2 regions of the Lactobacillus sp. A27 genome follow, and region 2 is predicted to be linked to the other one. Evidence: predicted binding sites of a transcription regulator. Region 2 holds the regulator's gene; the other holds the start of a gene.
What was found. Region 2 encodes HrcA, which represses chaperone genes, less so after heat shock. Its sites were predicted from a motif close to TTAGCACTCNNNNNNNNNGAGTGCTAA; they were not measured.

Region 1 (21,620 bases), on a different contig from region 2:
TTGCAAATCAGCATTACCTGGTACAATCAAGGTTCTTTCAATCCCTAATTTCTTAGCCAGTGCTAATTCTGTTTCACCAGCATTAAAGAGACGGTCAATCAATGGCCCCGCATCTTGTAATGTTTTCTCGCCCTTTTCAGTTAAAAACATTCCAAAACTTTTAGTTTCAATCAAACCTAATTGACTCAAATATTCAGTTTCGGTTCTAATGTTTCTTTCTGAAAGCCCTAAATGTTGAGCTACACTTCTACGCCCAATCGGCGCATGCAGTGCTATCTGCTCAAGGACAAGATACCTTTGTCGAAGAATCTTTAAGACGTCGGGAACGAGCGCTTCGAGCAAAGAAAAGTCCGAATTCATCGTTCCCTCCTTTCCCTGGGACGCTTAGTGACCACATCTGTGTCGATTGCTGTCCCAGAATACTTAAAAATATAAGAGAAACGTACAACTATTTCAAATTCATACATTTCCCAATCGACACTGTTAGTATAACAATGTATTTTTCGTAATTCAAGAAAAAGATTGGCTATTTTAAAAAAATTGTAAGGCTCACAAAATCATTTCTATTTATATTCTTTTTCTGTTATACTAGAGGCTGCGTAGTTTGGGTCCTTAGTGTAATGGATCGCACGTAAGATTCCGGTTCTTAAAATCTGGGTTCGACTCCCAGGGGACCCATACAAAAAAGGCTAGAGCAATTGCTCTAGCTTTTTCATTTACTATTAAAACTTACCTGAAGTCAATTCAGCACGTTGTGCAAATTGTACATACAATCTTGAACCAGTTGCTGACATACCTTCAATTTCACGTTTAGTGTTGAAACGGTAATGCTTTTGTGCAGAGCCATTTTCACTTACCTTAAAGATGTTGTCATTAAAGCCAATGAAGAAGTGACCGTCGCCATAAGCAAAGCCTTGAACTGGTGAATTAGAAATAAATCTACCTTCAGTTGCACCAACTTCAGTAGCATTCCAAGTATCACCATCTCTAGTTAACTTCCAGTATTCATAGCAGTTATGACCACCATTGTGGAATAAAGCGTACATAGTATCGTCGCCTACAAAAGTAGCGTTGTGAATGTAACGATTGTCTGAAATTCTAAATGTCCAAATCTTGTTAATCTTCATATCGCTCTTGCGAATTTGTAAGATTTCTTCTGAAGCAGGACCATTATTGTATTTATTGTCATTAGCCAATACGTAGATGTAACTTGATGAAGAACCTAATGATTGACCGTGACCCAATTTAATATATGGACTTACTTTAATGTTTTTAGCGTATGACTTAAAAGTGCTCCACTTCATAGTAGTAAGATTTTGTGCAGCATACTTGCTCTTTAATGCATTCAAGTTATATGAAACTAAGTGTCCATATTGACTATTGCTGCTTGTAAATAATGAAGTAGTGAAAATACCGCCGTTAACTGTCATACCTTCAGGAATTACACCAACTTGGCCCATTGCATCCCCAGCTTGACCATAACCTAAACTCAAAAATCTAGGTTGGAACAAACGAGTTCCAAGAGTTAAGCCATTGCTCTTAATGGTGTTGCTAGTAGTTTCTGAACGGTATCCATGTGCACGATTCCAGTTTCTAGATGAGCCCTTTGAGCCACCATTCCAAGTAGAAGTAGTCTTAAAGCCCTTCTTCGGAGTAACACTTGGAGAAGCCATATCACCATCATGAACGTCAATATTAACTTCTGCCTTTGCTTTACCATAACTATAGGTTACTTTGTCTGGATTAGTACTTACATACTTTCTAGAAACATGAACCTTATTAGGATTAATTGCAGTACCATGTGCATCTGTAGCGTAGTTAATCGCATCTCTAGTAGGGAAGCTGTAATCACTATTTTTAACTAAGCTTACCTCATTAGCAACAGAGATTTGGTTACGTGCAAAGAATTTTTCACTTACCCAACCAACATTGCGACCATCAACAATAATCTTCCAGAAAGTACCTTTTCTGGTTGATCTAGATTCCTTTGATTGAATTTGACCATGTTTAAAATACTTAGTTGAAGTAAACTTGCCGCTTGGTCCCTTGCTTGAAACATTGTGATAAATTGCATAATTACCATTACCTGCAATTTTAGTAACAGCCTTGCCGTAGCTTTTAGCTTGAACAGTGTTTGCTTGACCATTAATAGTTAATAAACTTCCAGCAATCAACAAACCAGCTAAAATTAGCTTTTTATTGTTTCTCATTCATTCTTCCTCCTTAAAAAAACAACATATACTCATATCCTAGCACCAATTCATCAAAAATGTTCTTATATTATTAAAAAAAATTAATATAAGAACATACTAATGGCATTGTTATATAATGAAAGGGTTCACAATTTATATTAGGAGTGTTTTTATGGTCGAATCACAAAACAATCCCAGAAAGATGATGTGGACTACTCTGGCAATGATGGCGTTCTCCACTGTTTGGGGATTTGGTAACGTTGTTAATGGGTACGTCTACTTTGATGGAACAAAGGTCATCTTCAGTTGGGTAGTCATGTTCCTTCTCTACTTTGTTCCCTATGCACTGATGGTTGGTGAACTAGGTGCTACATTCAAAAATACCGAAGGTGGGGTATCATCTTGGGTAAATGCCACAATGGGTGCAAAATGGGCATATTATGCAGGTTGGACTTATTGGGCTTGCCACGTCGTATATATTTCTAGTAAAGGTACCGGTGGCTTAAGAGCTATGGCTTGGGGCATCTTTGGTAACACCAGATGGTACGACGGATTACCTACTGCTTGGACACAATTTGCAACATTAGTTGTATTTTTATTCTTCTGCTGGGTAGCAAGTCGTGGTATTCCTGTATTAAAGGGCTTAGCAACTATCGCAGGTTCTTCAATGTTCATCATGTCAATTTTGTTTATCATCATGATGTTTGCCGCTCCGGCTATTAATCCAGGAGCAGGATTTTACCACATTGATCTTAATTGGAAGAATTTAATGCCAACTTTCAACGTTAAATACTTTACTTCTCTTTCAATCTTAGTATTTGCCGTTGGTGGCTGTGAAAAGATTTCGCCTTATGTTAATAAGGTAAAAGATCCTTCCAAGAATTTCCCTAAGGCAATGATGGCATTAGCAATCATGGTTATGGTATCAGCAATTTTAGGTACCTTTGCCATGGCATTGATGTTTGATCCGAAGGTCGTTAATGCTAATTTGAATGAATATATTTCAAATGGTGCCTACATGGCCTTCCAAAAACTAGGCGAATACTACCATGTTGGTGGATTATTCATGTACATCTACTCATGGTGTAATGTAATTGGTCAATTCTCCACCTTAGTAATTAGTATTGACGCACCGCTTAGAATGCTTTTGGGAAGTAAAGAAGCAAAAGAATTTATTCCTAAAGGTTTATTCAAGCTTAACAAGCATGGTGCTTATATCAATGGTATTTGGATGATCGTTGTTTTATCAGGTGGTTTAATTGCTATCCAAGCATTTGTTCCTAACGCACAAGCTGTAATGGCTCAATTAGTTAAGTTAAACTCAACTACCATGCCACTTCGTTACCTTTGGGTATTTGCAGCTTATATTGCTTTAAGAAAGCATCAAAAATCATTTGAAACCACTTATCAAATGACTAAATCTCAGGGATTAGCTTATACCGCAGGTATTTGGTGTTTCTTAGTTACTGCAGCATGTTGTATTTTTGGTATTTATTCACCAGATCCATTTACATTAATGCTCAATATCTTAACACCAATCATCTTAATCGCATTGGGATTGATTCTTCCTGGTATTAAAAAATATCAAGAAGCAAAGGCCAATTAGATATAGATATAACAAAAAAGACCGTTGACAGCGGTCTTTTTTTATTTTTTAATTTCATTTAGATTAAAAATGAGGTGGAAAAATATGACATTACCTTTTAAAGCTGTTGCAGTTGACATGGATGGGACATTCTTAGATGATCGTAAGCAATTTAATCATGAACAATTTGATCAAATACTTACGGAATTAGAAAAAAGAAACGTTCATTTTATCGTAGCTTCTGGTCGGCCATACACTAGATTAAAGCAAGACTTCGGTGATTTTGCTGAACGCATGGATTTTGTTTCTCTCAATGGTTCTATGCTAGTTGTTAACGGTGAAATAGTTGCTTCTTATCCGCTAAAACGTGAAACTGCTCTTAGTCTACTTAAAGAAGTCAGTGACAAATATGGTAAAGTAGCTCCTATGGTCTTCGAAACCGATGTAGCCTACTTCCACAAAGCTATTCCTAAAACTGAGCGTGACTTCTTAGCATACTTCGCTGGCAAAAGTGCAGTTGTTGATCATTGGTCAGATTTACCCAACAAGGATATCTTGCAAATCACTTTTAGTTTAGACAATTCTAAGGCGCCAGAAATTGAAAAAGAATTCAATGAAAAGCATGAACAAAAAATTTCTGCATTTGGATCTGCTAATACTGCTATTGATACTAATGTTTATGGTATCAATAAAGGCGCCGGTTTAAAGCATTTATTAGCCAAATTAAACTTAACTGGTGATGATCTAATCGCATTTGGTGATGGCGGCAACGATATTGCTATGCTTGATTTTGCAAAATACTCTTATGCTATGGCTAACGGGATGCCAAGTGTTAAAGAACATGCTAAATATATCGCACCTGCCAATACTGAAAATGGTGTCTTCAGGGTCCTACAAAAATATTTAGACGCTGAGAAATAGATATACAAAAAAGGCAATGAACCTAAACGTTCACTGCCTTTTTTAATGAAATAAATTATTTGGTCAACTTTTCTGTACTTTCAAGTAATTCAGCACGTTGAGCTAAATTCATGTAAAGTCTGTTGTTTGAAACAGCGATACCTTCAATTTCACGACCAGTGTGGAATTGATAAGTATCCTTGACTTCACCATTACGAGCAATTTTAGCAATTACATCGTTAAATGCAAGATAGAAGTTGTCATTCTTAGCATCGTATGTGAAACCTTGAGTATAAGTATTTGAAACAATACCAGTCTTAGTTGCACCTACCATAGTTGGGTACCAGTTATCACCTTTACGGTTGAATTCCCAGTATTCAGTTTGGTTCTTTTGCTTGTTGTAAAGAGTTGTATACATCTTGTGATCACTTACAATAACACCATCGTGGAAGTAACGGCCTTCTGAGTCGCTACCATTCCAGCATTTGAATGTCCAAATCTTATTAATGCACATATCGCTCTTACGGATTTGAAGCAATTCTTCTGATCTATTGCTCTTATATGATGTCTTATTATCATAGTTAACTACATAAATATACTTATCAGTTGCGCCCATAGCTTGACCGTGACCAATTGGGATATATGGACTTACCTTAATATTTTTAACGTAAGAATTGAACTTCTTTTGAGACATATCAAGCAAGTATTGACCATTAAAAGCATTAGTCAAATGGTTTAAATTATAAGCAATGATGTGACCATTAGAAATTTTAGTACTGCTGAGTAAACTAGTGTAAAGCCAGCCGTCTGACATAGCAATACCTTCTGGAATATGACCTACACGGTTAATGTAATCGTCGTCTTTAATGTCTCTAGCAACACTAAGTAAAACTGGTTGGAAGAAACGAGTCTTAAAGGTCATATTACCATTATCAGTAGTGTAACTGTGCTTTGCTTTATCCGGAGCAAAGTCAGTCTTAGTTACGTAGTTAGATGAACTACCATAGTAAGTCTTCCAAGATTTTAGGTCACCACTAAATGGTTGTGCTGAAACACTATCTGCATCAGCAACGCCTTCTTTAGTACTCTTTCTTACAGTAACTTTTACAGTAGCTTTAGCACTACCATAACTATACTTAACCTTGTAAGTACCTGGTTCAGAACAATCAATTGCATCTTCAGAAATTGTAATATCTTGGGTAGGAATAACGGTTCCCATATAGTTAGTTACATAACTAACTGCATCTTCTGGAGCAAAATCAGAATGACTATTTCTTACTAAACTTACAGTCTTAGGAACAGCAATAGTGTTTCTAGTAAACCAGTTTTGGTTAACATATCCTACTTTACGGCCATTAACATAAATGCGCCAGTAGGTACCGTTGTGAGTTTTAATTCGTTGATCAGATTGAATATGAGCATATTGATAGTCACTGGCATCTGCTAACTTCTTAACAGGCTTACCATTCTTAATGCTCTTATAAACATTGTAATGTTTATTACTACCTACTTTAACCATCAAATCGTAAGAAGTACTGGTTTGAACTGGCCCCTTTTTAGCAGTTGAACTATCTTTAGCTTTGTCTGTTTTAGTAGTTGACTTAGAATTAGCGGCAAAAACAGGATTTGAATAACCCATTAATAAACCAACACTAACTGCAACAGCTGATGTTGCAGTTAAAATCTTATTTGTATATTTCAAGCTTGTCCTCCTACAATATTACAACAATATTTTACATAGTTATTATAATATATAAACAATATTCTCAAAAATACAATTTGAATACAAGTAAATCTCTTTATTTGACACTTTTATTACGAAGTGATTTAATTAGCACAGTACTTAAAAGAGTGCTAATTAATACGAAATAAATTTAGGAGGCAAATATATGCTAGTACCTACAGTTATTGAACAAACTGCTCGTGGTGAACGTGCTTATGACATTTACTCACGCTTATTAAAAGATAGAATTATTATGTTGAGTGGCGAAATTAACGACCAAATGGCTAACTCAATTATTGCTCAATTGCTTTTCCTTGATGCACAAGATAACACTAAGGATATTTCGCTTTACATTAATTCACCAGGTGGTGTAATTACTTCTGGTCTTGCAATTATGGATACTATGAATTTCATTAAATCAGATGTATCAACTATTGCAATTGGTATGGCTGCTTCAATGGCTTCTATTCTTTTGACTAGTGGTACTAAGGGTAAGCGTTTCGCATTACCTAACTCTACTGTACTTATTCACCAACCTTTAGGTGGAGCACAAGGTCAACAAACTGATATTCAAATTGCAGCTAACGAAATTTTAAAGAGTCGCAAGAAGATTAACGAAATCTTACACGAAACTACTGGTCAACCTTTGGAAAAGATTCAAAAGGATACCGAACGTGATAATTACTTAACTGCTGAAGAAGCTAAGGAATACGGTTTAATCGATGAAATTATGGTTAATAAGAAGAAGTAATCATAAATTATAATCAAAAGAGGATTTACGTGTGCAAATCCTCTTTTTTTAATCTCTCAAATTTTCAGCCAATTCATGTAACTTTTTGAATCGATGATTAACACCAGATTTTGAAATAGGTCCATCCGGAATTTGATCCGCTACTTCTTTTAAAGTTAATTCTGGATGAGCTAATCTAAAACGTGCTAAAATCTGTAACTTTTCTGGTAAGCTGTCGATTCCTTTTTCTTTTTGAATCAACTGAATATCTTCTACCTGTTTTGCAGAAGCGGAAGCCGTCTTTTTCATATTAGCTGTATCACAATTAACCAAACGATTAACCGAATTACGCATGTCTCGCATGATTCGTAAATCTTCAAAATTTAGCATAGCATTTAATGCTCCAACTACATGCAAAAAATCTCCGATTTTAGCTGCTTCTTTAAGGTAGACAATGTAACCTCGACGACGTTTCGTCATCTTAGCATTCAAATAAAAATACTCATTCATCAACTTAGCTAAATCTTCATTATGATCTTCATAAGTTGAATAAATTTCTAAATGATATCTACTAGTCTCAGGATTATTAACGCTACCGCCAGCTAAAAAAGCACCTCTAAGATAAGACATTGCACCTTCCCGTGACTTCATAATTCTCTGTGGAATTCTGGTAACTAATCCTCGAGCAGGATCCCAAATATTTAAGTTTTCCAATATTTCTTGCACGTCACGATTAAGTCGAACTAGATACTGATTATTCTTTTTTAATTTCATCTTACGAGAAACAATCAATAATGGTTCAATTCCATATGCAACTTTAATCAGTTTAAAAATTCTTCGTGCAATAGCGGGATTTTCTGTAGTGATATCTAGACTAAATTGATGATCATGAAGATTTAAAACCCCATTCATTCGCAAAAAAGCAGCTAACTCTGCTTTAGCATGCTCTGGATGCACCTCAAGCGAAGTTAGCTCCTTTTTGACTTCACTAGCATAACTAGCCATTATTTTCCTTCATTCTTTTACGTAACATTGCCTCAAATGCCAAATTCATTATTTCCTTTGCTACTTTTTCTCCATCATGAAAGACCAACCCGTGTCGTTGATCAATAAAATCATCGGTAATAACACGACAATTTTGCGCTCTCAAACCATTAAAGTCATTCTTAACAGGTTCAAGATATGCATCATAATCCTCTGGGTGAAATTTACTCATATCAATTTTAGCTCCGTTAACTAAAGCTGTATTGATATAGTTTCCACCTAAGTGACGATTGATTACCTCCACGTGCTCTGCATCGCTAAAGTGATCAGTTTCTCCACGTTGAGTCATGATATTACAAATATAAACTACTTCAGCCGGGGTTTCTCGAACCGCTTCACCTAAATTAGAAATCATCAAATTAGGCAAAATAGAAGTAAATAAACTACCTGGACCTAAGACAACTGCATCTGCCTGCATTATCGAAGCTAAAACAGGTAAAACTGCTTTAGGTGTGGCATTCGAATTAGTATCTGTTACCCAAACACGTTTGATTCTTTTATCTTTTGAGGTAATCTCCGTTTCCCCGGCTTCCGTGGTACCATCAATAAACTCGGCGTTTAACGTTAAAGGTTCGTTAGATGCTGGAAAGACGTGGCCGTCGACCTTCATCATTTTAGATAAAGATTGAACAGCATCAAAAATATTCCCATGCATTTCATTCAAAGCTGCAATGATCAAGTTACCAATAGCGTGGCCTGAGAAGAATGCATCAGATGAATCAAACCGATATTGAAAAATGTCTTTTTCTTCTTGTGGCAAATCACTTAAAGAAACTAACACATTTCTAATATCACCCGGTGGAACAACGTTAATAAAATTTCTGATAGAACCAGATGAGCCACCATCATCGGATACCGTAACAATGGCAGTAATTTCCGCATTTTGATCTTTCAATGCATTTAGAATAACTGGTAACCCAGTACCACCACCGATAACTACCACCCGCGGACGTCTGCCTTTAATTACGCGCACAATTCGCGTTTCTCCATATGACATCGCGATATACCTACTTTCTAATGTAGCGACTTACCTCACGGTGAGTTATATCAACTGGATATTTTTTGGATAAGTCACGAGCAAGTTGTTGTGCAATTGATACACTACGATGTTGACCACCAGTACAACCAATTGCAATTGTCAATTTTTCTTTTCCTTCTTTAATATAACCAGGAATAGCGGTTTCTAATAAATCCAATAATTTTTGATAGAAAACCTGTGTCTCTTCTTTATTCATTACATAATCAAAGACACGCTTATCTAATCCTGTGAATGGACGCAACTCCGGAATATAGAATGGATTAGACAGAAAACGCACATCCATTACAATATCCGCATCAATTGGCATGCCATATTTAAAACCGAATGACATTACTTCAATTGAAAATGGCTGACGCTTACGGTCACTGAAAGTATTAATTAACTTCTGTTTTAAATCTTTAGTAGATAAATTAGACGTATTAATGATGTAATTTGAACGATTTTTGATTGGCATCAAAATACGACGTTCTTCTTGAATGCCATCTAACAAACGTCCCTTACCATTATTAGCTAGTGGTGGAAGCCGTCTAGTTTCCTTGTAACGTGCTACTAACACATCATCTGAAGCATCTAAAAAGAGAATAGTAGCTTGAACGGTGCCATTATCTTCGAGTGAATTTACCTCATCTAATAAATCTGTATAAAAAGTTTTAACACGTAAATCAATTACTACTGCTACCTTATGGAAATCATTTGAATTATTAATTAAATCCCAAAAGCTTCCCAATAATGTTGGTGGCAAGTTATCAACTACGAAGTAACCCATATCTTCTAAATCATGAGCCACAACAGTTTTGCCTGCCCCACTCATTCCTGTAACAATTAATAATTGTTTCTTATCATCAGCCATTGTTAGCCCTCCTTCTGTAAATTATATCATACCGGGTGTTCCATTATAGTGCAAAAAAAAGAGACCATCGCAGCCTCTTTTTCATAATTATTAACGGTGCATAAATGCAACGACTATTTCATTGATACCAAATACTAACAACCAAAATGCAACTAACCATACTAAACTCAAAGCTGCAAAAAGTGGGTTAAAGATCAAGAAAATAGCAATAACTAAACTTAGAATGTTCAAAACTAAGTTAAAGATAAAGTATCCTGTTGAAAAGTCACGCAAGTGCCATGAAAAGGCAATTCCGACAGCTGAGTCGACAAAGAACCAAATTGCAAATAAATATGCAATGGTCAATCCACCAATATCATATGAGCATAAGAACAAAATACCCACAATGATATCTAAAATACCTGAAATAAGTGCTACCCAACTACGTGCAAAGAAAGCACGAAAACGTGAATAACCAGCAAGCCATACTAAACCTTGCAAAATTGACAAAATACCAAAGATTAATACAAATGCATGCAATCCCTTGGCTGGATGTCTAAGAAGCAAAAAAGCAACAACAACCATTAATACACCAGCGATAAATGCGCCCCAATCGAAGCCACGATTATCTCTAGAACTTGAAAAAATGTCCATTATTCGTCCTCCTTGGTGCCTATTTTACACTTATTCGAGGATAAAAACACTTACGCATTACTTTTTATTTTCCGCATCCCTAGTTAACTTAGTATCACGCTTTAAAACCGGCTTTAAATATTGACCAGTATAGCTTTCTTTCACCTCCGCTATTTCTTCAGGCGTTCCTGTAGCAACAACGTTACCGCCACCTTCACCGCCTTCAGGTCCTAAATCAATAATCCAGTCAGCGTTTTTAATCACATCTAAATTATGTTCAATTACTAGAACAGTGTTTCCTTCATCAACTAAACGCTGCAAAACTTCAAGCAAACGCTTAATATCATCGGTATGCAGACCTGTCGTTGGCTCATCCAAAATATAGAAATTCTTACCAGTTGATAATTTCTGCAATTCTGCAGCCAACTTCATTCTCTGGGCTTCCCCACCTGATAAAGTTGTAGCAGATTGACCTAATTTAACATAGCCTAAACCTACATCAACAATAGTCTGCAATTTACGTGCAATTTTAGGAATATTTTCAAAGAACTTGCATGCTTCATTAATTGTCATATCAAGCACTTGAGCAATATTCTTTTCACGATAAGTTACTTCCAAGGTTTCTGAATTATAACGACTGCCATGACAAACTTCACATGGGACATACACATCTGGCAAGAAATTCATTTCGATCTTAATAATTCCGTCACCATGACATGCTTCACAGCGGCCGCCTTTAACATTAAATGAAAAACGAGCCTTAGTATAACCTCTCATTTTAGCTTCATTTGTTTGAGCAAAAAGCGTACGAATATCATCGAAAACGCTAGTATAAGTAGCCGGATTACTACGTGGGGTACGTCCAATAGGACTTTGATCAATATCGATGATTTTTTCAATATTTTTATAGCCACGAATTGACTTATATTTACCTGGCTTAGTTGAATTATGATTTAACTTTTGCGCTAATGCTCGCTTTAAAATCATATTAACTAAAGTTGACTTACCTGAACCAGAAACACCACTCACTACGACAAATTTTCCTAAAGGAAAATCAACGTTAATATTCTTTAAATTGTTTTCTTGTGCACCGGTAATAGTGATCTTCTTACCATTACCCTTGCGGCGTTTTAATGGCACAGGAACAAACTTTTTTCCCGACAAATATTGACCAGTCAAAGACTTAGGATTTTTCTCCACTTCTTCTGGTGTACCTTGAGACATTACCTTACCGCCGTAAACGCCGGCGCCTGGTCCCATATCAATCAGATAATCGGCTTGGCGCATAGTCTCATCATCGTGTTCAACCACAATCAAAGAATTGCCTAAATCACGCATTCTCTTAAGTGAAGCAATCAAACGATCATTATCACGTTGATGAAGTCCAATTGAAGGTTCATCTAAAACATACATAACTCCTGATAAGTTAGAACCAATCTGGGTAGCCAAACGAATACGTTGAGCTTCCCCACCAGATAAAGTATTAGCAGAACGAGAAAGGGTCAAATAATCTAATCCAACGCTGTCTAAGAATGAAAGACGATCACACACTTCTTTCAAAATTGGTTTAGCAATTACAGTTTCTTGTTCACTTAATTTGACGCTCTTAAAGAAATCTAAGGATTTATTGATTGAAAGTTCAGAAGCTTCAGCGATATCCTTGTCCATTACCTTTACAGCCAAAGCTTTTTCATTTAATCGCTTACCGTGACAAGTTGAACAAGTCAGCTCTGTCATATACTTGCCCATCACATCGCGCATAAATTTGGACATTGGATGTTTATAGCGTCTTTCAACATTATCCATTACCCCTTCAAAAGGCTGGGTTGTGTCATTAACGCCAAAATCCCCTGTAACATGAAATTTCACTGGCTTAGTTGAACCGTGAAGAATCGTTTCTCTTTGCTTTTTAGTTAATTTATTAAAAGGCTTGTCCATTGGAATATCAAGTGCTGCACAAGCTTGTTCTAACATTTCAGTGTAATAATTAGACGTCTTCCATGGAGCTAACGCACCTTCTGCCAAAGTTTTGGTCTTATCAGGTACAACCAAATCTTCATCAACGGCTAAATTCATCCCTAATCCATCACAATCAGGACAAGCACCAAATGGCGCATTAAATGAAAATAGTCTTGGCTCCATTTCGCCTACTGTAAAACCACACTTAGGGCAAGCATAATATTCAGAGAAGTTAAGCATCTCCCCGCCAATAACATCAACATTCATGTAGCCATCAGATAAACGAAGAGCTGATTCAATTGAGTCAAACAAACGAGATTTAATACTATCTTTCACGATTAAACGATCCACAACAATATCAATATTATGTCGCTTATTTTTAGCTAAATTAAACTCTTCTCCAATTTCGTGCATCTCACCATCAACAATAACACGAACATATCCAGCACGTTGTACTCGTTTAAAAACTTCCTTGTGTTCACCGCGTTTAGCACGAACAACGGGAGCTAACAATTGGATTTTAGTTCTTTCGGGTAAAGACATGATTCGGTCTACCATTTGATCAACCGATTGTCGTTCAATCAAAGTTCCATCATTCGGACAAATTGGATGACCTACACGAGCCCATAAAAGACGTAAATAATCATTGATTTCGGTTACTGTTCCGACAGTTGAACGTGGATTATGTGATGTGGTTTTTTGATCAATTGAAATAGCGGGATTCAACCCATCGATTGAATCAACATCTGGTTTATCCATCTGGCCCAAGAATTGTCTAGCGTAACTAGAAAGTGATTGTACATAGCGTCTTCTACCCTCTGCATACAAGGTATCAAAAGCTAAAGAACTCTTTCCAGAACCTGATAGACCAGTAACTACTACTAATTGGTTTTTAGGAATAGTTATATCAATATCCTTTAAATTATGTTCTCGTGCACCACGAATAACGATCTTATCATTTACCATTAAAAGCTTTCCCCTTTTTTGTCTTTGGTTTTCTAGATGACTTTTGTAAATCGATAATAGCATCCCGTAAGTTTGCTGCCTCTTCAAAGTCCAACTTTTTAGCGGCTTCCTTCATCTGCTCTTGCAAATTCTTAATCATCGTCTTCTTTTGACTAGCAGTCAATTCATCGAAGTTCAAATCGGCAAAACTATCAGACTTTTTATCTTTATCATCACTTGATGGCTTCGTAATAGAAATTACATCTTGAACAGGCTTGATAATTGTCTTAGGTGTAATTCCATGTTCTTTATTAAACTCTTCTTGAATCTTACGCCGTCTCTTAGTGGCATTGATTGCGGCTCTCATAGAATCAGTAATCGTATCGGCATACATAATTACTTCACCATTTGCATTACGAGCCGCACGACCCATTGTTTGAACTAGCGGACGATACGCACGCAAAAAGCCTTCTTTATCTGCATCCAAGATAGCTACCAGTGAAACTTCTGGCACATCAATACCTTCACGTAACAAGTTAATTCCGATTAACACATCAAATTTACCTAAACGTAAATCACGCAAGATTTTCATTCGCTCAAGTGTCTTAATGTCAGAGTGCAAATATTGCACTTTGATTCCCAGATCCTTTAAGTAATCTGTCAAATCCTCTGCCATCTTTTTGGTCAAAGTAGTAACAAAGACTCGTTCATTGCGATCAATTCGTTTATTAATTTCGCCAACTAGATCATCGATCTGCCCTTCAATCGGCCTTACTTCAATCTTCGGGTCTAGTAAGCCTGTTGGCCGAATAATTTGTTCAACCTTATGATCAGTTCGCTCTAATTCATAATCACCTGGCGTAGCAGAAACATATAGTATTTGATGAACATGCTTTTCAAATTCAGATAACTTAAGTGGACGGTTATCAAGCGCTGATGGTAAACGGAAACCATAATCAATCAACGTCTGCTTACGATTGCGGTCACCATTATACATCGCACGAATTTCGGGCATAGTCGCATGCGATTCATCAATTAAAATCAAGAAATCATCAGGGAAGAAATCTAGCAAAGTATAAGGCGGTTCTCCAGCTTTTCTCCCTTCCATGTGACGAGAATAATTTTCAATTCCGTTGGTATAGCCAACTTCACTCATCATTTCCATATCATATGTAGTACGTTGCTTAATTCTCTCGGCTTCAAGTAGCTTGCCTTCGCCTTCAAACTTCTTTACCTGAATTTTCATTTCTTTAGAAATCTCTTTAAGCGCGCGCCGCAATTGTTCATCATTAGTCATAAAGTGCGTAGCTGGGAATAAAGAGATACTTTCTCTTTCACCAATTACTTCTCCAGTCAAAGAGTCAATTTCAACAATGCGATCTATTTCATCCCCGAAAAATTCGATACGATAAGCATGATTCGAATTACCAGCTGGGAAAATTTCTACCACATCGCCGCGAACACGGAAACGTCCCCGTTGAAAATCGATATCGTTGCGGTCATATTGCAAGTTTACCAAATCACGCAATAATACATTACGATCATATTCTTGACCTTCATGAATCATCAAAACGCTACGGGCATATTCTTTAGGATCACCTAAACCATAAATTGACGATACAGAAGCTACGACAATAACATCGTTACGCTCCATTAAAGCTGAAGTAGTGGCGTGTCGCAACTGATCGATTTCATCATTGATAGCCGAATCCTTTTCGATATAAGTATCGGATTGAGGAACATAAGCTTCTGGCTGATAATAATCGTAGTAAGAAACAAAATACTCAACTGCATTATGAGGAAAGAAACTTTTAAACTCGCCATAAAGTTGACCTACTAAAGTTTTATTATGCGTAATTACCAAAGTGGGCTTATTCAAGTTAGCAATAATATTGGCCATAGTAAAAGTCTTACCAGTACCAGTTGCACCCTCCAAAATTTGTTCTTTATAGCCTTTTTTAAAGCCGGCAGTTAATTTATCAATAGCCTGCTCCTGGTCTCCAGCAGGTTTAAATTTAGATACTAATTCAAATTTGCGATCTTTTTGTCGTTTAATCATGGTCAAAAACTCCTCATGAAAAAAGTTGGACCAAATTGTCCAACTTTCTAATTAGTATTTATATTTTACTACCACGAACGTGTTTTCGCACGAAATATGCCCATTTTATTTAAGAAGTTCAGCTAAAGCTGCTTGGTAGTCTTGTGCAGCCTTCTCTGCAGTTGCGATATCCTTCTTATTTACACCAACATAAGCCTTGATAACTGGTTCAGTACCTGATGGACGAAGAGCAACCCAAGTTTCATCATCTAAGAAGTACTTCAATACGTTTGATTCTGGGAATTCTTCAAGTGGTGTAACATTACCATTTTCAATAGTTTCTTTCTTCAAGAAGTCTTGAATCTTGTTAACTTTGACACCATTGATTTCGCTTAAATGTTCATCACGCAACTTGCTCATGAGGGCTGCCATCTTCTTTTGACCGCCGATACCTGGCATTTCGATAGCCTTGGTAATTTCATAAGCTACACCGTACTTCTTCCAGATTTCTTGCAAGCCATCAAAAACAGTCATGTCCTTAGAAGCATAGTAACTAGCAACTTCGGCAAACATCAATGCACCTTGCATAGCATCCTTGTCTCTAGCAAATGGTTTGAATAAGTAACCATAACTTTCTTCAAAGCCCATGAGGAACTTAGCATCGCCAGCCTTCTTCATGCGGTCAACTTCTTCACCGATATACTTGAAGCCAGTCAAAACGTGTTTAGTCTTAATGCCAAAATCTTTTGCAATCTTAAATGGTAAAGCACTTGAAACAACTGAAGTAACGATTTCATAATCGCTAGTCAACTTGCCACTTTCTTTCATATGAACAAGCAAGTAGTAAGCCATCAAAGTAGCAATTTGGTTACCAGTCAAAACTTGGAAGTCGCCATCAGATTTTCTAACAGCTGCACCCATTCTATCAGCATCTGGGTCAGTAGCAATGATTACGTTAGCATTAACTTCATCAGCTAATTTAAATCCAGGCTTGAAGACATCACGATATTCCGGGTTAGGCTTAATTGTAGTTGGAAATTCTGGGTCAATGATTGATTGACTAGGAACTGGAATTACATTGTCAAAGCCACCTTGTCTAAAGGCACGATCATAAAGCATCTTACCTGTACCATGAAGTGGTGTGTAAATAATCTTTAACTTATCAGCATTTGCTTTAACCATTTCAGGATCAACAGTTACTTGCTTTAATTCATTCAAATAGTCTTCATCAACATCTTCACCGATTAATTGCAAAGTACCATTTGCCCGTAATTCTTGGACAGGTGCTGCCTTTACACTAAAAATGTCAGTTACTTTTTGAGCATATGCAAATAAACGATCTGCGTTTTCTGGTGCCATTTGTGCACCATCTTCACCATAAACCTTGTAACCATTATATTGCTTAGCATTGTGAGAAGCAGTGATATTAATACCTGCAAAAGTATGCAAATGACGAACAGCATATGAAAGTTCAGGTGTTGGTCTTAAATCATCAAACAAATATACGTGAATCCCGTGTGCACCTAAAATACGTGCTGCATGTTCCGCAAATTCTCTTGAGTGATATCTTGAATCAAATGAGATAGCTACACCGCGCTTTTTAGCTTCTTCACCATTTTCATCAATCAATCTTGCTAAGCCTTCAGTAACTCTGCCAACTGTAAAAAGATTGATTCTATTAGTTCCGGGTTCAAGACGACCTCTCATTCCGGCAGTCCCAAAATTGATATCTTGACCAAAGGCATCTTCAATCCATTTTTCATCTTTACCTAAAGTATCTAATTGATCCTTTAAATAATCAGGTAAATTATTAGCATTTTGCCATTCTTCAAAAACTTCTTTTGCTTTCATATTTTCCTCTATTCATCAAAATAAATACGTATCGGATTTTAAAGCTGTCTTTAACTTTTTATTATCTAGTAACAATTATAAAACTTCTGCTTTATTAATTTAACGCTTTAACTACTAAAAAGTCATTTTTTTATTCCATTTTTGGCTGGAATGACTCTGTCTTTTCTGATCTATATTATTAACAATAAAAGACATGCTCATCTGAACATGTCTTTTTATCCTTATTTTATTAAAAATTAAAGGCGAATTTCTGGCTTAGGATCTCTGCCCATCATTTGCTTAATTTCTTCAGCTACATCAGTGTTTTCGTAAAGAACACGGTAAATAGCTTCACAAATTGGCATATCGATGTTCTTTTCTTCGCTAAGTTCATGAACGGCTTTAACAGTAGTTGCACCTTCTACAACTTGACCCATGTTTTCAAGAACGTAATCTAAGCTCTTGCCTTCACCGATTTGTTTACCGGCACGCCAGTTACGTGAGTTAACTGAAGTACAAGTTACGATCAAGTCACCAATACCTGATAAACCACTAAAAGTCATTGGCTTAGCACCAAAGTAGTTAACACCTAAACGAGTAATTTCAGCTAAACCTCTAGTCATAAGTGCTGCCTTAGCATCATCGCCGTAGCCTTGTCCTACTAAAATACCAGCTGCAATGGCGATAACGTTCTTAACGGCACCACCAACTTCTACACCAACTAAATCATCATTTGTGTAGAAACGAACATAATCATTTGAGAAAATCTTTTGAACTTTCTTAGCATTTTCTTCATCAGTTGAAGCACATGCAATAGCAGTTAAATCTTTTTGAGCTACATTTTCAGCATGACTTGGACCTGAAATAGCTACGATCTTATCTTCATCATTTGGATAAACTTCTTCAGTCAAGATTTCTGAAATAAGCTTCTTAGTACCTGGTTCAATACCTTTAGTTGCAGTAACTAAAAGTGGCTTAGCACCTGTCTTGTCCAATACCTTACGTACATTCTTAGCAACAATTCTTACTGCCTTAGTTGGTAAAACAAATAAAACTAATTCTGCACCATCAAGTGCTTCTTCAAGGTCTCCAGTAGCCTTAGTAGTTTCATTTAATTTCCAATCTTTCATGTAGTGACTATTGGTATGAGTTTTATTAATTTCTTCGTTAACACTATCAATGTTACCGTAAAGAGTCACATCGTTTCCGTTATCGGCTAACATTGAACCTAAAACTGAACCCCATGAACCATTACCTAAAACTGAAATCTTTGTCATTTTTTCTCTCAAACTTTCTATATTGAAATTTTTATCTAAACTAATCTCTTGTATATGGATATTTTAACCCACTGCCTTGCAAATACCACTTTGGTTTAACTACTTTACGACGATAAATCCATAAAATAATTGTTGCAATAAATAAAACCAAGCTCAGTGCCTGCGATACACGAATCATTCCAAAAGCATACAAACTATCCGTTCTCAGACCCTCGACAAAGAATCTTACTACACTATACCAAAGAAGATAAGTCATGAAAACTTCTCCTTGTTTAAAGACATGTTTTCGATGACGCAGAGCCAGAATTAAAATTAATCCTATCAAGTTAAAAAAAGACTCATAAAGAAAAGTAGGTTGATAATATGTCCCACCTATTTTCATCTGCTGAATAATAAACTCAGGCAAATGAAGACTTTGTAAAAAATGAAGGGTAGTTGGACCACCATGAGCCTCTTGATTTACAAAATTACCCCACCGACCTAAAATTTGAGCGGCCATTACACCAGGTGTAATAATATCTAGCATCAAAAAAGGTGGCAACATTCTTTTGTAACAAAAAATCAAGAGTACTATTAATCCTGCAATTAATCCGCCATAGATGGCAATTCCACCATGCCAAATAGCAATAATTTGATCTGGATGTTGAGAATAATAGCCCCATTCAAAAATTACGTAATATATTCTAGCACCTACATAGCCTAATGGCACGGCCCATAAGAGTAAATCAATAAAATCATCACTGATTATTTGTCTTTTCTTTCCTTCCTCAATGGACATCCACGCAGCAAGTACGATTGCTACGGCCATAATAATACCGTACCATTTTATGCTTAAATTTCCTAATTGAAATGCAACTGGATTAATTACCATATTAATCATTATGATGTGGTTCCTTGTTCGTATCCTCTTTTGAATGTTCTAAAATTAAACTGGTCAAATTATTATCAAAAGTTTGTGCAGCATCGTAACCCATTTGCTTAGCTCTAAAGTTCATCGCAGCTACTTCAATAATACTTTCAATGTTACGTCCGACCTTAACTGGAATATTAACCTGTGGAATAGGGACGTTGCAAAGCGTACGTGCATTTTCTTCAAAGCCTAAACGATCATAGTTAGCCTTAGGATCCCAGTTAACCAAGTTAATTACCAATTGAATCTCAGTTCTGCTCTTAACAGCACCGGCACCAAATAAGTTCATTACATCAATGATCCCGATACCTCTGATTTCCATCAAATGACGCAAAATCTTCGGAGCTTCACCTACAACAGTGTTGTGATCTTTTTGGAAGGCATCTACTCGGTCATCCGCAATCAAACGGTGGCCTCTTTGAACCAAACCTAAAGCCGTTTCAGATTTACCAACACCAGAAGCGCCGGTTAGCAGGACACCCATACCTTTAATTTCAACCAAAACTCCGTGAATACTAGTTCTTTTAGCTAAACGCGCACGTAAATATTCAGTCAAAATACTTGAAATATAGGTGGTTGATTCTCCAGTCCGCAAAATTGGAATCTGAGCTTCTTCTGCGGCTTCCGCTAATTCTTTAGGCACAGGTAAAGAACGTGATATCAAAAAGCATGGTGTAGCCTTAGTAGCCATTTTATTAAATACATGCATTCTAATATCGTGGTCTAATCTAGCAGCATATGAGATTTCAGTACGACCCAATAATTGAATACGTTGTGCAGGATAAAAATCAAAGTATCCCGTTAACTCCAATCCTGGACGATAAATATCAGAAACATATATTTCATCATCTTTAATATATTCATGTCCTTGATACACCTCAAGAATACTTTTATTGTCTTCAATTAATTTGCTTAATTTTACTGCATCGGCCATAGTTTTTTACCTCCCAACTATTTATCGATATCTTTTGTAGTCACATTTTTAGCTTGTTTGCGGGGACGGGATTGTGACTGAGTGGAATTAACATTTTTAAACCAATCATAGTAATTACCACTACTTGGCATATTATTCTTATTTTTTCTTCCCGTAAACCCAATCAACCAAATAATTGCGATTGCAATTAAAGCGACTGGCAACAATAGAATAAATGCTTTAAAAAAGACAAATAATAAACTTAATATGATTAACGCTATTAAAACTAACGTTACAATGCCTAAAAAACTCATCTTTCATTTACTCCGGATTTTCTTGACTAAGAAGCCATTGCAAATATGAATAAATAAATGGCTGCAGTTTTCCATCCATTACGCCATTAACATCTGCAGTTTCATATCCTGTGCGTAAATCTTTAACCAAGTTATATGGATGGAAAACGTAAGATCTAATTTGAGATCCCCAACCGATTTCTTTTTGATCACCTTTTAAAGCCTGCTTTTGCTTCCGCTTCTTCTCCTCTTCTAAGTGAAAAAGCTTTGCTCTCAATTCATTCATTGCAGTTTCACGGTTTTGAAGCTGCGAACGCTGAGCCTGAGAAGTAGTCACAATGCCTGTAGGCAAGTGAGTAATTCTTACCGCACTAGAAGTTTTGTTAATGTGCTGTCCACCAGCACCACTAGAACGATAAACATCAACTCGTAAATCTTTAGGATCAATATCAATTTGAATACTGTCATCTATTTCAGGAATCACTTCTACTGAAGCAAAAGAAGTGTGCCGTCTTTTGGCCGCATCAAAAGGTGATATTCTAACCAATCGGTGAACTCCATTTTCTGATTTGAGCATCCCATAAGCATTTTTGCCGCTTATTCTAACGCTTACGCTCTTAAGTCCAGCTTCTTCACCAGGTTCATAATCATTAATCTCAAACTTAAAACCTGCTGCATCACAATATCTTTGATACATCCGGAAAAGCATTTGACCCCAATCCATCGCTTCAGTACCACCGGCACCTGGGTGGATTTCAAGGAGTGCATTATGACTATCGT
Region 2 (9,998 bases):
TTGACCACGCTAAGAGCGCCAATGTTCCAATTATTGTAGCAATTAACAAGATGGATAAGCCAGGTGCTAACCCACAACACGTAACTGAAGAATTGATGAAATATAATTTAATTCCTGAAGATTACGGTGGTGACACCATCTTTGTAAATATCTCAGCTAAGACTGGTCAAAATGTTGATGATTTATTACAAATGATCTTGCTTCAAGCTGATGTGATGGAACTTAAGGCTAACCCAACAGAAATGGCAATTGGTACTGTAATTGAAGCTCGCTTATCACGTGGTCGTGGACCAGTAGCCGACGTTTTGATTCAACAAGGTACTTTAAATGTTGGTGATCCAATTGTTGTTGGTGATACTTTTGGCCGTGTTCGTACTATGACTAACGATCGTGGTCGTCAAGTTAAAAAGGCTACTCCATCTGAACCAGTTGAAATTACTGGTTTGAATGACGTTCCAGAATCAGCTGATAAATTAGTTGAATTTAAGGATGAAAAGACAGCACGTTCAGTTGGTGAAGCTAGAGCACAACAAGCTTTGCAAAAGTCTCGTGAAAATGTTCAACATGTCACTCTCGATAACCTCTTCGATACTATGAAGAAGGAGAATATGAAGGAAGTTGACATTGTCTTGAAGGCTGATGTTCAAGGTTCTGTTGAAGCTTTGCAACAATCTCTTGAAAAGATTGAAGTTGAAGGCGTTCGTGTTAACATCATTCACTCAGGTGTAGGTGCTATTAATGAGTCAGACGTAACCTTAGCCGGTGCTTCTAATGCATTTATCATTGGATTTAATGTTCGTCCAACTGCAACTGCTAAGAGTCAAGCTGAAACTGAAGGCGTCGACATTCGTTTGTACAGTATCATCTACAAGGCAATTGATGATGTGACTGCAGCCATGAAGGGTATGCTTGAACCAACTTACGAAGAAAAGGTTATCGGTAACCTTACTGTTCGTGAAACTTGGAAAGTATCTAAGGTTGGTACTATTGCTGGTTCCTTTGTTGATAAGGGATTGGTTAAGAATAACGCCAAAATTAGAGTTATTCGTGATGGTATTGTTAAATACGATGGTGAAATTGCTTCACTTAAGAGATTTAAAGATGATGCCAAAGAAGTTAAGCAAGGTAACGATTGTGGTTTAACTATCAAAGACTACAACGATATTAAAGTCGGCGACGAATTCGAAGTTTACGAAATGCAACAAGTTGAACCTAAGTAATAATTTTTAGGAGGCAAACATGAAGCATAGAATTGGTCGTGTTGAAGGAGAAATTCTTCGTGAATTAACCAAAATTTTACAAAAGAATATTCGTGATCCTCGTTTGAGTGAAGTAACTATCACTGCAGTGGAATGTACGAATGATCTTTCATATGCAACTGTTTACTATAGTCTTTTAACTGAAAATGCCGATAAGGAAAAAGAAGTTCAAGAAGGACTAGAAAAGGCTAAAGGTATGATGCGTCACTTATTAGGACAAACTTTAACCGTTTATAAAGTCCCTGAATTAATTTTTAAACGAGACAATTCAGTAAAATATGGTAGTAAAATTGACCGTTTAATTGCAGAAGTTAAAAAGCAAGATGCTGAACGGGCAAGTAAATAAAAAAAGCGCCGTTTAGGCGCTTTTTTCGTTTAGATAGAAAAGGATTATTTATGTTAAATGGAATTTTAGTTATCGATAAAGATAAAGGGATGACTAGTGCTGATGTAGTTTATCATTTACGCAAAGCTCTGCATATCCGAAAAATTGGACATGCGGGTACACTTGACCCCGAGGTAACAGGTGTATTACCTATTGCAATTGGACAAGCAACTAAACTGATTGAACTTATGCATACTAGACCTAAAGAATATATTGGTAGTGGTCTTTTTGGATATGCCACTGACAGTTATGATTCAACTGGCACAGTTTTGAAAAAGACCAAGTTAACCAAGGCATTTACTTCTGAAGATATTCAGAATCATATGAATGAGTTTTTAGGGGAAATAGAACAAGTACCACCAATTTACTCAGCCGTAAAGGTAAATGGTAAGCATTTATATGAGTATGCTAGAGAAGGTATTGAGGTAGAGCGACCAAAACGTAAAGTTGATATTTTACAATATGATTTAACCAATAAACCTACATTCAATGAAAAAGATGGACAAGAAGAATTTGATTTTAAAATTAAATGTAGTAAAGGTACATATGTTAGATCCTTAGTAAATGATTTGGGCGAGAAAATGAATTGCCCAGCAGTTATGACTTACTTAAGAAGAGTAGCTAGCTCAGGTTTTGATATTTCTCAGGCCGTTAAGTTAAGTGAAATTGAAGAGAATCCTGAAAAAGCTGCAGAATTGATTCAACCAATTGACGCTTTCTTTAAAGACTATCCTCAAATTGATCTAAGTGAAGGAAAATGGCTTAAAGTGAAAAATGGAGCAGGTATTTCGTTAGAAATAGATGCTAAAAAAGTCGCATTAAGGTACAATAAAAAAGTCAAGGCGATTTATGAGAATAAGGGAAAATTATATCGCCCAAGTTTAATGTTGATTCAAAATGAATAACTGAAATGAAGGGATTAGTTGTGAAAATCATTCATTTAACTTATCCAGTTAGCGAAAATATCATATCTTCAAAAACTATTCTAGCCTTAGGTTTTTTTGACGGCGTTCATTTAGGTCATCAACGCTTAATCAATAAAGCCAAAAAAATAGCTGATCAAAAGAAATTACCATTAGTAGTATTAACTTTTGATCGTCATCCGAAGGAAATTTATGCTGCCAAAAAAGACTTTAAGTATTTAGAAACTTTAGATGAAAAGGCAGATAAAATGGCAGAACTAGGTGTAGATTATCTAGCCGTAATGCCATTTACTAAAAAGTTTAGCGAGATAGATGCACAGAGTTTTGTAGATAATGTAATAATTAAACTCAATGCAGATACAGTAGTAGCTGGATTTGATTATACATATGGTCCTAAAGAGACTGCTAATATGAAGAATTTACCAAAATTTGCGAAGGATAGATTTGAAATTTTCGTTATGCCTAAGCAGATTTTTAATGGTAAAAAAATAGGTTCAACTGAAATTAGACAGGCAATTAGGGAAGGTAAGATGGAATTAGCTTTTCAATTAATGGGTCACCATTATGTGATGAGCGGGATCGTTGGTCATGGTAAAAGAAATGGCCATAAATTAGGCTTCCCAACAGCTAATTTAGTTTGGGCTAGTCATAAGGTAATTCCCAAAATAGGAGTATATGCCACTAAAACGCAGGTAGCTGGAAAGTGGTATGAATCTATGACTAGTGTCGGTTATAATATAACGATTGGCCAACCTGAACAAATTTTTATTGAATCATATATATTTAATTTTAAACAGGATATTTATGATCAGCCAATAAAAATTAAATGGTATAAATATACTAGAGGCGAAATTAAATTTAGCGGCCTTGAAGAATTGAAAAAACAATTAGAGAAAGACCAAATAGAAATTGAACATTATTTTGCACAAGAAGCACGAAGTAATGCGTAACGAGAAGCTGAAGAACTTAGCAATTTTGAACTAAGTTCTTCAGTTTTTATTTTTTGAAATAATTTGAAGAAATTTTAGCACTCCTCTTGTTTTTCTGCTAATTTATAGTATCATATTAATTGTTAGCACCTGAGAATTACGAGTGCTAAAAGTGAGGGCGATTATTATGTTGACCGAGCGTCAAGAGCTTATTTTAAAAACAATTATTACAGACTTCACACAAACGCATGAGCCTGTTGGCTCTAAGACGGTGATGAAGCAGTTACCAATTAAAGTATCAAGCGCTACTATTCGAAATGAAATGGCGGTCCTAGAAGATCAAGGCTTAATTGAGAAGACACACTCTTCTAGCGGAAGAATTCCGTCAAGTGATGGATATCGTTATTATCTTGATAATTTAGTTGAACCGCTTCAGTTGCCAGAGTCTGTTTATAACACGATTGGGACACAATTAGATCGACCTTTTCATCAGGTGAATGAAATCGTACAAGAAGCAGCACGCATTTTATCTGATTTAACTAATTACACTGCTTTTGCTGAAGGACCTGAGAGTAGGGATGTTAAAATTACAGGTTTTAGGATTGTTCCCCTGTCTTCTAGACAAGTGATGGCAATTCTAGTGACGAGTGATGGCAATGTCCAAAATCAAGTTTATGCTTTACCACATAATATTCATGGTGAAGAAATTGAAAAAGCGGTTCGAATGATTAATGACCAATTAGTTGACAAGAGTTTAAAGGAAATTAATGTTTCATTGCTAAGTGAACTTGCTAAAAACGAATTAGGTAGTGATCATGCTAACGAATTATTTAGCTTAGTTGAAGACGTGTTAAAAGATGCGGCTAGTGAGCAGATGTATGTTGATGGACAAATTAATCTATTGAACAATACAACTGAGAATAATGTAAATGATATACGTTCACTCTATGAATTAATTGATCGAGATAATTTGTTTTCTAATTTGATGAATATTAAGGCTGATCCTAAGACTGAAAAATACCCAGTTAAGGTAAAGTTAGGATCTGAATTGCCGAATGATTTATTAAAAAATTATAGTTTGCTGACAGCTGAATATAGTGTCGGCTCCCATGGTAAAGGAACAATAGCTTTACTTGGGCCAACAAATATGCCGTATTCTCAAATGATAGGGCTTCTAGAATACTTCAGAAATGAATTAGCCAAGAAGTTACTTGATTATTACGGTAAATTTCAATAATAGAGGAGGTTAGCCGTGAGTAAAGAAGAGTTTCCTAGTGAAAAGAATTTAGATGAAAAAGAAAATGCTTCAACACCTAAGGATGTTAAGAAAAAGGCAACTGAAGGTAAGGAAGCAAAAAATGATAAACATGATGAAAAATTAGCTAAAGAATTGGCTGATTTAAAAGATAAAAATAAGGAGCTTGAAGATAAGTATCTTCGTAGCGAAGCAGAAATTCAAAATATGCAAAATCGCTATTCAAAAGAAAGAGCTCAACTTATTAAGTATGAATCTCAAAGCTTAGCTAAAGATATTTTGCCTGCTGTAGACAATTTGGAGAGAGCTTTAAGCGTAGAAGCCGATGATGATGTTTCCAAGCAACTGAAGAAGGGCGTTAAGATGACGCTTGATTCATTAACTAAAGCATTGAAAGAACATGGCATCGTTGAGATTGAAGCTGAAGACGTAAAATTTGATCCGACATTGCATCAAGCTGTTCAAACTGTAGCAGCCGAAAATGATGATCAAAAAGATCACGTTGTTCAGGTTTTACAAAAAGGATATCAATATAAAGATCGGACACTAAGACCAGCAATGGTTGTAGTTGCTCAATAGGAGAGGAAGTTTATACATGTCAAAAGTTATTGGTATTGACCTCGGAACTACTAACTCAGCAGTTGCAGTTCTTGAAGGTAAAGAACCAAAGATTATTACTAACCCAGAAGGTAACCGTACTACTCCATCTGTAGTAGCTTTTAAAGATGGTGAAATTCAAGTTGGTGAAGTAGCTAAGCGTCAAGCTATTACTAACCCTAACACTATTGTTTCAATTAAGCGTCACATGGGTGAAGCAGATTACAAGGTTAAGGTTGGTGACAAGGAATACACACCACAAGAAATTTCTGCATTTATTTTACAATACATCAAGAAGTTCTCAGAAGATTACTTAGGTGAAAAGGTAACTGATGCAGTTATCACTGTTCCTGCTTACTTTAACGATGCACAACGTCAAGCTACTAAGGATGCTGGTAAGATCGCTGGGTTGAATGTACAAAGAATTATCAACGAACCTACTGCTTCAGCATTAGCCTTCGGTTTAAACAAAGACCAAGATGAAAAGGTCTTAGTTTACGACCTTGGTGGTGGTACTTTCGATGTTTCCGTTCTTCAATTAGGTGACGGTGTCTTCCAAGTATTATCAACTAACGGTGATACTCACCTTGGTGGTGATGACTTTGATAACCGTATCATGGATTGGTTGATCAAGAACTTTAAGGATGAAAATGGCGTTGACTTGTCTAAGGACAAGATGGCTATGCAACGTTTGAAGGATGCTGCTGAAAAGGCTAAGAAAGACTTGTCAGGTGTATCTTCAACTCACATTTCACTTCCATTCATTTCTGCTGGTGAAGCTGGTCCATTACACCTTGAAGCTGACCTTACCCGTGCTAAGTTTGACGAATTGACTAGTGACTTAGTTGAAAAGACTAAAGTACCATTTGACAATGCATTAAAGGATGCTGGTTTAACTGTAAACGATATCGATAAGGTTATCTTAAACGGTGGTTCAACCCGTATTCCTGCAGTTCAAAAGGCCGTTAAGGAATGGGCTGGTAAAGAACCTGACCACTCAATCAACCCTGACGAAGCTGTTGCCTTAGGTGCAGCTATCCAAGGTGGTGTTATTTCAGGTGACGTTAAGGACATCGTTTTGCTTGATGTTACTCCATTGTCACTTGGTATTGAAACCATGGGTGGTGTCTTCACTAAGTTAATTGACAGAAACACTACTATCCCAACTTCAAAGAGTCAAATTTTCTCAACTGCTGCAGATAACCAACCAGCAGTAGATGTCCACGTATTGCAAGGTGAACGTCCAATGGCTGCAGATGATAAGACCCTTGGTCGCTTTGAATTAACTGATATTCCACCAGCACCACGTGGTGTTCCACAAATTCAAGTTACCTTCGATATCGATAAGAACGGTATCGTAAACGTATCTGCTAAGGATATGGGTACTGGTAAGGAACAAAAGATTACTATTAAGAGTTCATCCGGTTTGTCAGATGAAGAAATCAAGCGTATGCAAAAAGACGCTGAAGAACATGCTGAAGAAGACAAGAAGCGTAAAGAAGAAGTTGATCTTAGAAATGAAGTTGATCAATTAATCTTTACTACTGATAAGACTTTGAAGGACACTAAGGATAAGCTTTCTGATAGTGACCGTAAGCCAGTTGAAGATGCTCTTGAAGCTTTGAAGAAGGCTCAAAAGGACAACAACTTGGACGAAATGAAGGAAAAGAAGGATGCTTTATCAAAGGCTGCACAAGATTTAGCAGTTAAGCTTTACCAACAAAACGGTGGAGCACAAGGTGCTGCAGGTCAAGCTGGCCCACAAGCCGGTCCTCAAGGTCCACAAAATGGCCCACAAGGTGGTAACAATGGTGGTGCCCAAGATGGTGAATTCCATAAGGTAGATCCAAACAAGTAATGGGTTTATAATTAAACAAAAGGAGAAAAGAACTACCCATTGAGTAGTTCTTTTCTTTTGAAAATATAAGGAGTTCAATTAATGGCACAAGAAGATTATTATAAAGTGCTTGGCGTAGATCGTAACGCCAGTGACCAAGAAATTAGTAAAGCATATAGAAAGTTAGCTAAAAAATATCACCCAGATTTGAACCATGAACCTGGTGCTGAAGAAAAATATAAACAAGTTAACGAAGCTTATGAAGTTTTGCATGATAAGCAAAAGCGTGCACAATATGATCAATTTGGCTCCGCTGGTGTAAATGGCCAAGGTGGTTTTGGTGGCGCTGGCCAAGGCTTTGGCGGTGCTGGATTTGATACTTCTGGATTTGGTGATTTTGGCGACATTTTTGGTGATATCTTTGGTCAAGGAAGACAACAAAGAGTAGATCCGACTGCTCCACAACGTGGTCAAGATTTAGACTATACTTTGACTATTGACTTTATGGATGCGATTAAAGGCAAGAAGACGCAAGTTAGCTATACTCGTAGTGAAACCTGTGGTACTTGTGGCGGCAATGGTTGTGAAAAAGGCACTCACCCAATTACCTGTGATAAATGTCACGGTACAGGTTATATGACTGTTACTCAGCAATCTATGTTAGGGATGATTCGTCGTCAAACCATCTGTGATAAATGTCATGGTCGCGGTGTAATCATTGAACACCCATGTAAGACTTGTGGTGGTAAAGGTACTGTTCAAGGAAAGAATACTATTGAAGTTGATATTCCAGCAGGTATTGATAATGGCCAACAACTTCGCTATCAAGGCCAAGGTGAGGCTGGTATAAACGGCGGACCTTACGGTGATTTGTATATTAATTACCGTATTAAACCATCTAAGATTTTCCAACGTCGTGGTCAAAACATTTATACTGATGTTCCAATTTCATTTGCTCAAGCTACATTAGGTGATGAAATTACTGTTAAAACTGTCCATGGTGATCAAAAATTAACTATTCCAGCTGGTACTCAACCAAATAAGAAGTTTACTCTTCGCGGACAGGGTGTACCATATCTTCGCGGAAATGGTAATGGTGATCAAATTATTACAATTAATATCGTGATTCCAAAGCATATCAATGAAAAGCAAAAGCAAGATTTGACTGACTTTGTTCATGATGGTGGCGGAGATATTACACCAAAAGAAAAAGGATTTTTTGAACGACTTAAAGACAAATTAAGTGGTGAAGATTAAGAAAAATGACATTGCATCAGGCAATGTCATTTTTGTATATCTATTCGTTTTATAAGATTAAGGACCTTTGCTATAATATTAAGGATAGTAAAGGGTGAATAAATTTATGGATTTAGAAAAATTAAAAGATTATCAAAAGCATATTCGTAATTTTGCCATAGTTGCCCATATTGACCATGGTAAATCTACGATCGCTGATAGAATTCTAGAATTAACTGATACAGTAAGTCAGCGCCAACTTAAAAATCAAATGCTTGATGACATGCCACTTGAACGTCAACGTGGTATTACTATTAAGATGAACTCCGTTGAAGTTAAATATCATGCTAAGGATGGAGAAGATTATATTTTCCACTTAATTGATACACCTGGGCACGTAGACTTCTCTTACGAAGTCTCAAGATCACTTGCAGCCTGTGAAGGTGCTTTAATGGTTGTTGATGCTTCTCAAGGTGTGCAAGCGCAGACTTTAGCCAATACTTATTTGGCTATTGATGATGACTTGGAAATTTTGCCTGTCATTAATAAGATTGACTTACCTTCAGCAGATATTCCTAAAACTAAGGAAGAAATAGAAGAAATGTTAGGCTTGGATGCTTCAGAAGCTGCCGAAGTTTCAGGTAAAACAGGCCAAGGCATCGAAGATATGCTGGAAAAGGTAGTAAAGGATATTTCTGCTCCATCTGGTAATATTACAGCACCACTTAAAGCCTTGATTTTTGACTCCAAGTACGATGATTATCGCGGTGTTGTTATGTCTGTCAAAATTGAAGACGGTGTAGTTAAGCCTGGCGATAAAATTAAGATTATGAACACCGGAAAGGAATATGAAGTAACCGAAGTAGGTGTTTCAAGTCCTCATCCAGTTAAGAAAGATCTTTTAATTGCTGGGGATGTAGGTTATATCACTGCCAATATTAAATCAGTTCGTGAAACTCGTGTTGGTGATACCATTACTGATGCAACTAATCCAACTGAGGAACCATTAGAAGGTTATCGTCAGATTCCACCGATGGTTTATTCCGGTATGTATCCAGTTGACAACCGAGATTACGATGATTTAAAGGAAGCTTTGCAAAAGTTGCAGTTAAATGATGCTGCTTTGGAATTTGAACCTGAAACTTCAACTGCCTTAGGTTTTGGATTCCGTTGTGGTTTCTTAGGTTTGCTTCATATGGATGTTGTGCAAGAACGACTTGAGCAAGAATTTGATCTAGGGTTAATCATGACTGCTCCAAGTGTTGACTACCACGCAATTATGAATGATGGATCTACTAAGGTAATTGATAATCCATCTGATTTACCAGATGCTGGTGAATATCAAGAAGTACAAGAACCTTATGTTAAAGCAGAAATCATGGTACCGAATGATTTCGTTGGCCCAGTAATGGAATTGTGCCAACGCAAACGTGGTGAATTTGTTACTATGGACTACCTTGATAAGTATCGGGTTAATGTAATTTACAATATGCCATTAGCTGAAATTATCTTTGACTTCTTTGATGATTTGAAGTCTTCAACTAAGGGGTATGCTTCTCTTGACTATGAAATTACCG

Region 1: the regulator HrcA is predicted to act here: its motif matches at 6,509-6,535, upstream of clpP (ATP-dependent Clp endopeptidase proteolytic subunit ClpP).

What each region holds. Positions count from the first base shown of each region.
Region 1 covers NZ_JAEHNT010000032.1:54,779-76,398, reverse strand. Annotated here, with positions in the region: gene JEM49_RS05090 (sugar-binding transcriptional regulator) at 1-360, opposite strand, end outside; tRNA gene JEM49_RS05085 (tRNA-Arg) at 607-678, shown strand; gene JEM49_RS05080 (LBA0864 family S-layer associated protein) at 723-2,210, opposite strand; gene JEM49_RS05075 (APC family permease) at 2,365-3,798, shown strand; gene JEM49_RS05070 (Cof-type HAD-IIB family hydrolase) at 3,883-4,698, shown strand; gene JEM49_RS05065 (SH3-like domain-containing protein) at 4,754-6,379, opposite strand; gene clpP (ATP-dependent Clp endopeptidase proteolytic subunit ClpP) at 6,567-7,151, shown strand; gene whiA (DNA-binding protein WhiA) at 7,200-8,135, opposite strand; gene JEM49_RS05050 (gluconeogenesis factor YvcK family protein) at 8,128-9,171, opposite strand; gene rapZ (RNase adapter RapZ) at 9,182-10,063, opposite strand; gene JEM49_RS05040 (HdeD family acid-resistance protein) at 10,154-10,696, opposite strand; gene uvrA (excinuclease ABC subunit UvrA) at 10,754-13,600, opposite strand; gene uvrB (excinuclease ABC subunit UvrB) at 13,590-15,638, opposite strand; gene JEM49_RS05025 (phospho-sugar mutase) at 15,744-17,468, opposite strand; gene JEM49_RS05020 (NAD(P)H-dependent glycerol-3-phosphate dehydrogenase) at 17,705-18,724, opposite strand; gene lgt (prolipoprotein diacylglyceryl transferase) at 18,765-19,604, opposite strand; gene hprK (HPr(Ser) kinase/phosphatase) at 19,597-20,568, opposite strand; gene JEM49_RS05005 (hypothetical protein) at 20,586-20,861, opposite strand; one part of gene prfB (peptide chain release factor 2) at 20,869-21,620, opposite strand, start outside.
Region 2 covers NZ_JAEHNT010000015.1:923-10,920, forward strand. Annotated here, with positions in the region: partial or broken gene infB (translation initiation factor IF-2) at 1-1,220, shown strand, start outside; gene JEM49_RS02645 (ribosome-binding factor A) at 1,240-1,605, shown strand; gene truB (tRNA pseudouridine(55) synthase TruB) at 1,656-2,549, shown strand; gene ribF (riboflavin biosynthesis protein RibF) at 2,555-3,517, shown strand; gene hrcA (heat-inducible transcriptional repressor HrcA) at 3,684-4,733, shown strand; gene grpE (nucleotide exchange factor GrpE) at 4,749-5,330, shown strand; gene dnaK (molecular chaperone DnaK) at 5,347-7,206, shown strand; gene dnaJ (molecular chaperone DnaJ) at 7,288-8,442, shown strand; gene lepA (translation elongation factor 4) at 8,549-9,998, shown strand, end outside.